One region of the Vreelandella sulfidaeris Esulfide1 genome, then DNA from elsewhere that is predicted to be linked to it. Evidence: predicted binding sites of a transcription regulator. Region 1 holds the regulator's gene; the other holds the start of a gene.
The links. The regulator FliA, encoded in region 1, starts transcription of late flagellar genes. The targets are predictions, from matches to a motif close to CTAAAGTTNNNNNNNNNNCNGCCGATA.
Positions count from the first base shown of each region.

Region 2: a site for FliA is predicted at 2,820-2,846, ahead of ACW44H_RS11355 (DUF4019 domain-containing protein). Genes of this name have one in related genera too.

Region 1 covers NZ_CM133364.1:140,037-146,381, reverse strand. The annotation lists gene ACW44H_RS00670 (ribonucleoside-diphosphate reductase) at 1-301, opposite strand, end outside; gene ACW44H_RS00665 (adenosylcobalamin-dependent ribonucleoside-diphosphate reductase) at 362-2,473, opposite strand; gene ACW44H_RS00660 (hypothetical protein) at 2,682-3,260, shown strand; gene ACW44H_RS00655 (OmpA/MotB family protein) at 3,308-3,982, opposite strand; gene ACW44H_RS00650 (motility protein A) at 3,988-4,809, opposite strand; gene ACW44H_RS00645 (RNA polymerase sigma factor FliA) at 4,850-5,551, opposite strand; gene ACW44H_RS00640 (flagellar protein FlhE) at 5,578-6,006, opposite strand; gene ACW44H_RS00635 (hypothetical protein) at 6,032-6,345, opposite strand, start outside.
Region 2 covers NZ_CM133364.1:2,424,253-2,430,597, forward strand. The annotation lists gene ACW44H_RS11345 (slipin family protein) at 1-698, opposite strand, end outside; gene ACW44H_RS11350 (NfeD family protein) at 757-2,118, opposite strand; gene ACW44H_RS11355 (DUF4019 domain-containing protein) at 2,367-2,774, opposite strand; gene ACW44H_RS11360 (class I SAM-dependent DNA methyltransferase) at 2,974-3,717, shown strand; gene ACW44H_RS11365 (DUF1456 family protein) at 3,760-4,245, opposite strand; gene ACW44H_RS11370 (tetratricopeptide repeat protein) at 4,337-4,759, opposite strand; gene ACW44H_RS11375 (GFA family protein) at 4,915-5,364, opposite strand; gene ACW44H_RS11380 (N-acetyltransferase) at 5,428-5,853, opposite strand; gene ACW44H_RS11385 (VOC family protein) at 6,178-6,288, opposite strand.

The DNA of each region.
Region 1 (6,345 bases):
ACTGATGCTCACTGGAGAGCTGGCCCGATGGAAAGAAGAACTCCACCGGCCGCTCTATCACGACACGTTTACCACCAATGACGCCTTCCACCGGCATAAACGACACCAACAGATAGACTTTTTTGCGCCCTTCCGCGCCGACATACGAGATCTTTTCTGACACGGCTTCCAAGGTGCCTTCCGGGCGGGAAGGTATACGCACCGTTAGCGGGTTTTCATCCTGCAGCTCGGGAGTGGGCACGGGCTGGTCTTGCTGCTTAATGCGATAACCGACAATTTTGGAGGTGATTTCAACAGCCATGGGTTATATCTCCGTTTAGCAAAGGTGTGCGTTAGTAAATAGATGGCGCTTCGCGCGGCATCACCATTTGCCGTAGGTGCCTTCTTTTAAGCCATCAAACAGGTTGGCAGCGTTATGCTCTTCCCCGTCGTAAATCACCTTCTCATTCCCGGTCAGCTCAAGGGTTTCGCCGTTTTCCAGCTCAAACACGTAGGTGGTGTTTTTAAGATCATCCTCGCGCACCAGCACGCCTTGGAAAGCCTCGGGGTTAAAGCGGAAGGTAGTGCAGCCTTTTAAGCGGCTTTCATAGGCTTGTAAATAGAGGTTTTGAAACTGTTCAAAGGGAAATTCAGTAGGCACGTTGACCGTTTTCGAGATCGCCGAATCGACCCAGTGCTGGGCGGCAGCCTGAACGGCGACGTGCTGCTCGGGCGAGATCGCATCAGCGGTGACAAAATAATCAGGCAAATCGCTGTCGACAGCATCAGCTGCAATAAAGTGACGATAAGCGGCTAGCTCGAAAGAGACGACTTCTACCTGCTCTTTGGTTTTCTTACCCGACTGAATAATATTGCGGAAGTAGCGGTGCGAGAAAGAGGGCTCAATACCGTTGGAGGCGTTGTTACCCATTGACAGGCTAATCGTGCCGGTCGGCGCAATAGAGCTGTGGTGGGTAAAGCGCGCGCCGTGCTCGGCCAGTTGGGCGACTAGCTCGGGCTCAAGCTCGGCCACTTGCGCCATGTACTGGCTGTAACGGGCGTGCAGAATACGCCCCGGCACTTGATCACCCACTTCGTAGCCATCTTTGGCCAGCTGCGGGCGCTCACGCAGCATTTTGGGGGTAATGGTATGTTCCTGCTCCAGTACCGGCGCCATGCCCTTCTCTTGAGAAAGTTCCAGTGCCTGCTTCCAGCCCTCAATCGCCAAATGGCGGCTTACTTCATCGGTAAACACCAGCGACTGTTTGGAACCGTAGGGGATTTTGAGCATGGTAAGCGTCGACCCCAAGCCCAAAAAACCCATGCCGTGACGACGCTTGGCTTCTATTTCTCGCTGCTGCTGGGGCAGCGGCAGCCCAGCAATCTCAACCACGTTGTCGAGCATACGGGTAAAGATAGCGACCACTTTTCGATAGCGCTCCCAGTCAAAGCGCGGCTCGGCGCCAAAGGGATCGATCACAAACTTGGTCAAGTTGACGGAACCCAGCAGGCAAGCGCCTTCCGGCGGCAGCGGCTGTTCACCACAGGGGTTGGTGGCGCGGATATCTTCGCAGAACCAATTATTGTTCATACGATTAACTTGATCGATCAGGATAAAGCCTGGCTCGGCGTAGTCGTAGGTGGAAGACATGATGGTGTCCCACAGTTCGCGCGCTTTGATCACTTCTACAATGCGACAGGCGACGCGCCCTTCGGCATCCACCGTGTAGCCCTCTTCGACCACCGGCCAATCGCGGTAGATCAGATCTTCCGCTTTTACGTCCTCTTTTTCACCGGGGTGCAGCGGGAAGGCCAGCGGCCAATCAGTATTGTTTTTGACCGCTTCCATAAACTCATCAGTGATCAGCAAGCTAAGATTAAACTGGCGCAGGCGGCCCGCTTCGCGTTTAGCCTGGATAAATTCGCGCACATCCGGATGACCTACATCAAAGGTGCCCATCTGTGCGCCGCGACGACCACCAGCAGAGGCCACGGTAAAACACATCTTGTCGTAGATATCCATAAACGCCAGCGGGCCGTTCGTGCCTGCGCCAGCGCCAAATACAAACGCGCCCTTATGGCGCAGCGTTGAGAAGTCGTAGCCAATACCGGCTCCCGACTTCAACGTCATGCCCGCATCGACCACCGAGTCGAGAATATCGCGCATTGAATCGCGGATCGTGCGCGAGACGGTGCAATTGATCAGACTTACCGCCGGCTTGTAGGCCTCTGCACCCGCATTAGAAAGAATACGGCCTGCAGGAATGGCGCCGTTTTCAAGCGCCCAGCGGAATTTCGGTAACCACTCTTCCGCTTTGTCACCTTCTACCGCTGCGAGGGCGCGTGCAACACGTTCAAACGTAGCACCGACATCCTGATCGACTGGTTGGCTATGACGGTCCTTGAGACGATATTTGGCATCCCAGATTTCCTGCGAGGGGGCCTGCATCGGAACGTCATTAGAGGTCTTCATAGCCTTAGCAGCGGTACTCATGTCGCAAAACTCCTTCACAGCGGGGTGAATATAGCGCTCAAATAGAGCGATTATACGTGCCATCGGCGTGAAGTATAGCCTTGACTTCACACTACATGAGGGGCTTTTTTTATTCCTTTCTACCATATATAGAAAAATCAGCGCGTTACTCTTTTGCTGGGCCTCCACACGCTATAGGCTAGTGTTTTTTGGCTAACTGGCTTCAAGTATGCTCACAACTCACTCCCAACGCCTCTCCTCGCTAACAGGGGTTGCCATGGTGACGGCCCTGTTGGCGGCCGCCATGCCCGCGGCTAATGCGGCCACGTTCAATACGGACGAGATAGCCACACATGACCATTGGCAATCGCTGACGCTCTCGCTGGGCGGAGAACAGCACTACCGGGCGGTAGAAACCCACAGCTATTCAGACGCAACGCTTAGCCTTAATGCGACTCAAGGCGTATGCGATTTACCCTGGCTGGAGATGCGCGTCACCCTTGAACAACAGCAGGGTGAAAGCCGCGCAGTTAACCTTGTGCCCGCCCGGCTGCGTGTTGATGAGCAGCCGGTGATTGATACCATGGCAGAATTTATTACCGAACGGGGTGACGATGGCTTTTATGTCCACTTTTACCTAAGCGACCTGGAATCCCTGATGACCGATATGCGCCAAGGTGAGCAGCTGTTTCTCGGTTTTGACCAGGAAGAGCGCGAGCCGTGGTATATGACCTTTAGCCTGCAAGGCGCCGACGCTGCGATTTCACGGATGCTGGGTCAGTGTGAAAATAATGGGCCGGCGGCTTAGCAGCAAAAATAACGTATAGCGCATAAGCTCAGATGCGCCTTGGTCACCTATTCCCCCTCGGCCTGCTGCCTTAGCAGTAGCTCGACGCGCCGATTGGCAGCGCGGCCATCTGCGGTTGTGTTCGGTTCCATGGGCTGGGTGTCCGCATAGCCGACGGCTCGCATACGTGAAATATTGAACCCTTGACGCTCTAAATGGCGCACGACAGCGATAGCCCGCGCTGATGAAAGTTCCCAATTAGAGGGGAAGCGCACTGTCGAAATAGGCACGCTGTCGGTATGGCCTTCTACCGAAATCTGCCCATCAAAACTGGCGAGTACATCCAAAAGGCTTTCAACCACCCCCCGCCCGCGAGGCGTTAACACTGCTTGACCGCTGGGGAACAATAGACTGGTATCAATCCGCAAAGTGACCCCTTCACGCCCCTGTGAAACGCTGACACCGGGAATATCGAGCCCCGCAAACTGGGGCTGCAATCCTTCATGGCGGGGCTGTATACCAGTGGCCAGAGAGGCTAGCGGCAACGACGTTATAGCGCTTGTCGACTGCATGTAAGCAGTATCAGCCGCTTCTCCTCCACCCGGCGGCGTCAGAGAAAGCAGCAGCACAAAGAGCGTGATTAACAGCGTCAGTACATCTAGGTAACTGGTTAGCCAACCATCATCGCCATCGCCTGGCGATGGCGTCATTTCCAGCGCATGGCGCGTATCACGGTCTAACATGCTGGCTATCCCTTGGCCGCCGAACTCACCGACGAATCAGGTCTTGGCTTGACACTATTGTCGCGAATTTCATCGTGGTAGTTAGCGACAAAAGAGTTGAGGGTCTCTTCAATAAACGACGGCAGGCGGCGCTTGGTAATCAGCGAAATACCTTCCAGCACCATGTTCATGGTAATTAGGCGCTCTTCAGTGCGGCGCTCTAACTTCACTGCAATCGGCTTAAACACTAAGTTGGCGAGTAAAATGCCATAGAAGGTGGTTAGCAGGGCGACTGCCATGCGTGGGCCAATCACCTGCAGGTCGCCCGCATCCATGACTTCCAGCATATTCACCAGCCCCACCAGGGTGCCGATCATGCCAAACGCTGGCGCGTAGGTCGCCATGGTACGAAATATTTGTGCTTCGGCATGCTCACGCGCTTTAAGGCGAGCAATGCGCCAGCGCAGCATGTCAAAAATTTCGTCCTCTTTGGTATTGGCAATCACCAGTTGAATGCCGGTGCGTAAGAACGGATTACGGGTATGCTCCAGCTCGCGTTCTACCGCCCGCACGTCGCCTTTAAACCATAGCCGCGACATATCCACCAGTTCGCGGATATCGTCACGCATATAAGTATTTTCGCGCCGAAATACCAAGCCCACCAACCGCACAACACGCACGACTTCTTTCAGTGGGTAGCTGATAAAAGTTGCCGCCAAGGTACCGGTCACTACAATGGCCAGACCCGGCCAATTGATAAAGCTTTCGGGTGACTCTGCAGTGAAAAACAGCACACTGACCAACAGCAATATGCTGGCAAAGATGCCTATTAACGTCGAAGGATTCATCCACGGCTCCTTGCCGGTCACAAGTGAGTAAAAAGCGGTGTTATGCCGAGTCGTGCAAACGTGCGCGTAAACGACTTACGGCCTGACTGTGCAGTTGAGAAACGCGTGATTCCGTTACGCCCAATACAGCCCCTACTTCCTTGAGGTTGAGTTCTTCTTGGTAATACAGCGCCATTAGCAGCTTTTCACGTTCGGGTAGAGCCTCGATAGCTTCAATTAACGTTTGTCGCTGCTGACCCTCTAGTAATTGCTCAAACGGCGAGCTGTTCAGTTCACTACTGACTGGCTCACCGCCCTCGGCAACCAGATCTTCATACGGTAACAACTGGCCGCTATTGGTATCATTGAGAAGTTGCTGATACTCATTCAACGGCATCTCAAGATGCAGAGCGATTTCGTGTTCTTCCGGTGCCCGCCCTAACTGTTGTTCCAATTGGCGAACGGCACCGTCAACCGCACGCGCTGAGCGACGCACACTGCGCGGTAGCCAATCACGGGTGCGCAATTCGTCCATCATTGCGCCCCGAATACGCTGACTGGCAAACGTAGCGAAGGTTGCGCCTTGGGTAGCATCGAAACGTCCGAGTGCTTCCAACAGCCCCACCATGCCGGCCTGAATAAGGTCATCGAGCTCAATGCTGGCTGGCAAACGGACCTGAAGCGTCAAGGCCTGACGTCGCACCAGTGGCATGTATTGCGTCAACAGCTCGTTTTGTTTAATCCTGCCTTGTGCTGTGTACATCCTCTCGCCTCGCGGCTATACAGCCTTCACTGATAGTTCACAATCATTTGCAACCCCTGCACACGAACAGGCCGCTGGCCTGGGCGTAAAGCGAAGCGAAAATACAACGGCGCATTGGCTCTTTGTCCCGCTAGCGCGGTAGTAGAGCCACGCATACCTGTTAACGCAACGCACTGCTCAGGATGGCACAACCAGGCGTTTAACAGCGCACCAGGGGGAGATTGAAATTGCCACTGAATACGACCGAGCTGACCTGACTGGAGGTTAATGCCGGCAGGCGGATAAGCGTTCTGACTAGCGCTTGCTCGATCACTCATGGCCACCATCATTCCAGGGATCTGGGCACTCCAACTGCCGGCTGCCGCCTGGGCACTTCCCGTTAACCCTATCAGTAGGCAGCCTACCAGCAGCAGCACAATTCGTGGCAATGTTCCTCTTACTACCCAGCTTAGCATGCTAAGCCTCCTCGGCGGAGTATGCTCATCGTGCAAGCACCAATAGTTCCATATTTAAGTAGTACTCAGCAGCTCCGCGCAAGTTATCGAGCAACCCCTGACGAGGCAAGTTAGGCTCGTGAAGCGCCAGCAAACGGCGCGGGCCGCCCCGTTCATGTAACTGACGCAAGGTACGGTACATAGCGGCAAAGGCGTCGGCGTCGCTATTGATCCATAGCGCCCAGCGGCTATATTGTTCACGTAATTGAGCCAGGTCGGCAGTTTCCGCCATGACGGCACGAATATCCCAGTCATCAGGCGTACCCGCCCAGCTGCGACCTTGCGTTGACCACTGTCCCA
Region 2 (6,345 bases), 1.9 Mb from region 1:
AAGACAATCGTGGAGGCGTTCTTATTGCTCATGTCACTCATGGTTTGCAGGTAACGCAGCTGCAATGCCGCCGAATTTTCCTGCATTACATTGGCCGCCTCAACCAGTTTTTTTGACGCCTGAAGCTCGCCTTCGGCATGAATGACCTTGGCGCGACGCTCACGCTCCGCTTCGGCTTGGCGCGCAATGGCGCGGATCATGCTTTCATCCAAATCCACATGCTTGATTTCAACATTGGCCACCTTGATACCCCATGCTTCGGTTTGGGTATCGATGATTTCCTGGATATCGTCGTTGAGTTTATCGCGTTCCGATAGCATCTCATCGAGATCATGTTTCCCCAGCACGGAGCGCAGCGTGGTCTGCGCCAGTTGGCTGGTCGCCTGAGTGAAATTCTCGACTTGAATAATCGCCTTTTCAGGGTCGACAACGCGGAAATAGAGCACGGCGTTAACCTTAACAGTGACGTTATCTTGAGAGATGACATCCTGCTCAGGAACATCCATGGTGATCACGCGCAGATCCACCACTTCCATCTTCTGAATGGCGGGGATCACAATGACCAACCCAGGCCCCTTTACCTTCTGATAGCGGCCCAGAAAGAACACTACGCCGCGCTTGTATTCTGGCAGGATGCGAATAGAGGCAGCGATCAACATCACCACCAGCACGACAGGAACTAAATACGAAATAATCATAAGGCACCTCGTTTTGCAGATGGTTAGTTATGTAAAAAATTCATAACAGCATTAAGCGCTAACGGGGCGTCACATAGACCGTCAAGCCTTCGAGACGCACCACCTCAAGCTCATCACCCCGTTTAACGGGCGTATCGCTCACCGCATTCCACCGCTCACCGTGCAACCGCACATGGCCAGTCATATCAAAATCATCCAGCGCAATAGCGCTTGCGCCAATTAACTGCTCCACACCGGTGTGTGCAGGGCGACGGCGCAGAGTTGTAAAGCGCATTAATGTCCAAAGCATTAACCCTCCGGATACCAGCGCCACCCCGCCAATGAGTGGTAACGAAATGGCCAGGTATTCGGCATCCATTAGCATCACCGACCCCAATACAAAGGCGATGATGCCTCCCGCCCCCAACACGCCAAAGCTGGGCATTAGCGCTTCTCCTACCATCAACGCCAATCCCACTACGATTAACGCTAGCCCAGCGTAGTTAATCGGCAATACCTGAAATGCAAATAGCGCCAGCAGCAGACAAATCACTCCGATAGTGCCAGGAAACAAGCTGCCGGGGCTGGCAAGTTCGAAAATCAGCCCGTAAAAGCCAATGATCATCAAGAAGTAAGCGATGTTGGGATTCGTAATTAACGATAATAGCTGGGTACGCCAATCCGGGTCGTAGCGTTCAATGGCAAGATCCGCCGTTGACAGCGTGTAATCACCTTGCTCCATGACCACCGTCATGCCGTCAATCTGGGCGAGCAAATCGTCAATATCTCTTGCCACCACATCAATGACGTTTCGTTCCAGCGCCTCGTTAGCCGTGAGGTTTACCGCATCACGAACGGCTTCTTCAGCCCAATCGGCGTTGCGGCCATGGCGTTCAGCTAAGCTCCGAATAAAGCTCACTGCGTCTTCCAGCACCTTGCGCTCCATGGCGCTGCCGCCGTCTTCATCCCCGTCTTCAACGCCTTCACCTTCTTCATCAGCGCCGCCAGTCAGCCCGCCACCGCCCATTTGCACCGGCGTAGCAGAGCCTAAATGAGTAGAGGGCGCCATGGCTGCTACATGGCTGCCATAAAGCAAGTAGGTGCCTGCGCTAGCTGCGCGCGCCCCGCTGGGGGAAACGTACATCACCACCGGGAGGTCAGAATTAAGCATTTCTCGGATCATGTCGCGTGTGGTATCGACCAGCCCGCCAGGGGTATCGATTTCAACAATCACTACCTCGCTATCCTGCTCACGTGCATTATTTAACCCACGCTCAAAATAATCCTTGGTGGCGGGACCAATAGCACCTTCAATGTTGAGCACCAAAGCGTTAGGCGAGGGGGTTTGCGCCATGGCCTGCCACGTAAGCGACACTACCGCCATTAGCAAGCCGACAAGTAAAAGCCACAGCCAGTGTGATTTATGAGAAAGGGGCTGCATAGTCACATCTCCCGCTTAGCGCCTTGAAACGATTACATAGCGCTAGGTAGAGTGTCGCCTTGCTTTGGTTACTCGTGCTGCTTCAGAGTTTAAGCAGGCAATAGGCACATAAGGTACCTATTCAACGTAGCACCCACAGTGAGCTTCGTCATGAACGAGTTGGTGAGAGGATTTTGAGTGAAAAAGAGCCTATTTCAATGAGGCTACTTTAAAGGATAGAGGAACGTGCGATGACATTGGAGGGTTGCTTAGTTCACATAATAGCCACTTACCTTCCAAATGCCCTCTTCTAAGTGAGGCGTAATGGTTTCAGTGATCAGCGGCTTATTTTCAAAACGCGTCTGGAACGTAAACACCGCATAATCGCCGGCAGGCGCACCCGGCATAGAGGTTTGACGAATCGCGCGCACACGCCGCCTGGACTCAACAGCCCCGAAATCACGGCGAGCAGCGCTGATGGTGCGGGCCAACATATGTGACGACAGCGGCACCTGCAGCAGTGTAGAAGAGTTTTCCCACGCCTGATCGAACTCCCCACTGTCGATGGCTTTTAACCACTCCAACGCCGCCGCCTCTGCCGCATCAGTATGCGGATAAGCATAGGTCGACATAAAGAGGAGCAAGGTAGCAATGATAAACGTCAGTGTTTTTGGCATAGCGAGCTCTTTGGCAACCAGGATTATTCGTGCGTCTTAAGTAATTATCGGAAGCCCGCGTAATTTCTTTAACAATAATCCTACTCGAATGGCGATAGACGGTAGAAAGGCCGCCCAGTGTCGGTCTTCGCTTCTCAAAACACACCCACTCGTTTACCATGCGCCACCCAACCGATTCAGCTTTCACCATTAGGCGACTATGTCCGTCAACGCCCTCTATACCGACCTTTCTGGCTACTACGATTTGATGTGTTTGGATATCGACTATCAAGCACAAAGTAACGCCATTCGTCGGTTGCATCAGATTTTTGGTAACGGCGGCACCGCTCACCTGGATCTCGCCTGTGGCACTGGCCCCCACGTGCGTCATTTTATTGATTCTGGCTATGCCAGCAGCGGGCTGGACATCAACCAGCCGATGCTGGATATCGCCGCCAAGCGCTGCCCAGAAGCCCTGTTCACCCTGCAAGATATGAGTACGTTCGACGTTAGTGAACCGCTGGATTTAATTACCTGCTTTTTATACTCAATCCACTACAACGATGGCATCGAAAAGCTAACAACATGCATTGCTAGAGCCCATCGCGCACTAGCAACCGATGGTGTTTTCTGTTTTAACGCGGTCGATAAAGATAAAATCGATAATGGCTTATCTGTTAAACACACCGCCCGACAAGAAAGCGATTTATTCACCTTCCGCTCGGGGTGGCACTATAGCGGCCAGGGAGAGAGACAGTCGTTGAGGTTGAGTATTGAAAAAGCCAACGCGGACGCCACCCAGGTATGGAACGACGAACACCCCATGGTAGCGGTGAGCTTTGCAGAACTAACCGCCCTACTGACGCCTTACTTCGAGGTGCATGTGTTTGAACATAACTACGAGACAATCATTCCCTGGGATAACGTCTCAGGCAACGCTATTTTCGTTTGCGTTAAACGTTAAAGCCTACCAAAGCATCAGCGCTGACTTTCTATTCTCTCCAACTCAAGCCTCTGAGCTTGAATCATTAGGGCTGGGCCGTAATTGCAGCTGGATGCCAAGTAAGAAATTTCGCAGCACCTGATCTTTGCACTCTCGATAATTCTTATGGCTGGGCTTGCGGAAAAACGCACTTAATTCATGGTTACTTAGATTGAAGCCAGCCAGCTCAAAAGCAGCCAAAATATCGTCAGCTTTTAAATTCAGCGCAATGCGCAGCTTCTGGAACACCATATTGTTGTTCAACTGCGACTCTGGCACGGGCTGCGGCCCTTCGCGCTTACCACGCTTAAAGCTAATAAAACCGTTCAAAAATGCCGCCAGCTCTCTGTTCTTCATGGTGACAAAAGCGTCGTCTTCATCCTTTTTCAGCCAAGCAGTGACCTGCTGCTGAGTCACGCTGACCTCCGCCAAGGCGAAGATATCCACGATGGTGCTGTCTTTTAAATCAAAGGTGTAACGAATGCGGCGAAAAATATCATTATTGGTCAAAATAGTGTTCCTAGTCTTAGGCAAACCCAGCACAATCAAGCGTAATGTGCATCTACGTCTTTCGAGAAAATAATTAAGGTCAGCAGCTAAACTATCCTGCTGTCAGCTTCTCAAGCAGCTCGTCAATTTCTTCTTTAAGCTCACTATCTTCAATCTTATTAGCGGTGATTTGGGCGTTTTTAAGATTGCTGATCGCCGCGTCAGTCTGGCCCAGCTCAACTTGCAGTTTTGCCATGGAAAACGCGATCGATGACATGTGATCTTTCGAATTAATCGCGACGGCTTTCTCAAAAGCTTTTTCGTAGACAGCCAATGCCTCATCTAGCTCTTCAGTAAAATCAGCCAACGTTTCCCACTGCTCGGGGTGATCTTTATCGGTGTTTTCGTTCTCGGTACAGACCGCTTCCAACTGCGCATAGAGCGCATCGAAAGCCTCTCTATCCTCTTTATCAGCAGCCTTCATGAGTTTTTCAGCGAGTTCGTAAACCGCCTTGTATATTTTGGTATTAATCATGAACGACTACCTTTTCTCTATTTAAAAACAGTAACAAGTAAACAAGCTTGCTGAAAATTAATGCATTTAACAAAGCCACACTACCAGGGACGGTGACATTATACCCCTTGGGGATGGCTCCACGGGCGAACATTTTTCGGTTTTTGGATAGGAGGTTAATGAGATTTAATTGGAGCGGTTTTTCGCTGCAATGCTTGGTTAAACGACTCCAAACTATCAGGGCCTCCAACCAACCGAACACAGCAATCTGACTCTTGCGCCCATGAGGCCGATGAAGACACATGGAGATGAACAGCCACTTGAGATGCAGTCGCTTCATCAAGTAAACCTGCAGGAACCCATATCAAATCAGTATCTCTCAGTTTATTAGGCACCGGGCTACCGCATACCGAGCAAAAGTCACTTCGATAGCCTGTTGGCTTTTGAAAAGAGCGGATGTGGGACTGGCCAAACAACCAACGAAAGTTTTGTTCTTCTACAAACGTGGCAGCGTTAGCAGTAGACCCGGTCGCTTTGCGACACAAGGAACAATGGCATTGATAGATGTTTGGTAGCTCACCCTCAATTTCAAACGCCACCTCTCCGCAAAGACATTCACCTTTCATCGAACGTTCCTTTGGTACGTAATGTAAGCGTCCAACAAACAAACGCTGTACCGCTATGCATGGTTAACAGTAATGCTCCATGATGAATTCGGAGTGACCAGTTTGTTCATCAATTTGCTCAGTTAATGAAATGAATCCATGTTTCTTATAAAAATTGATACTGGGCGCATTCTGGCTGTAAACACTGAGCTGCAAACACGACCGTCTGCTCTTGGCATCATCAATCAACGCTGACCCTATTCCTTGCCCCTGCAGGCTTGGCGACACAAAAACGGCTGCCAGCGTATTTCCATAGAGGCAATAAAACCCTGCTATCTGCTCATCAACTTCACATACAAACGTCTCCGAGGCAGGAATGTACATATCACGCATTTCGCTAACTTTTGACTGCCAAAATTCTGATCCAACAAAAGAGTGAGCTTTAATCGATGCTGAAAGCCAGATATCCAAAATTTGTTCAATATCTGCCTCCCGGTAGTTACGAATCATCTAGATGTTCCTAATGATGTTCAACGGAGCCAAAGGCGTTAATGAAAAGCTGCCTAGCCAAGGGATAGGCTTGCACCTGTACCAGGGCTAGACAGCTTCATAAAATAAGGCAGCAAGGCTTTACCTTCCTTAGGATAAATCTGTTTTTTCCCTAGGAATAATTAGCCTCCTTCACTTCCAATAGATTTTTGCTTTCTAATCCTACGGTAGGTTCCAGGAATTTTAACAGATTATTAGAAGAATATTTCAAGGTGCATAAAATCGAAATCGATCACGGCTCAGCCCCCCGGAGGGAGCTGAACTGCTTATACGTGGTTTGCCATATCACTCCCCATGGCCTTCATCGCGTACCCGCCAGTGCGGGAATACGGCGCGGTAAAAATCCAGCATGGCATCCATATCATCAACGACCAAATTAACGTGTTCCAAGTACATAAGTGTCTCCTTGCGTTAAGTGAGATCGCAGGCTAAACCCTCATCATTAATTGACGC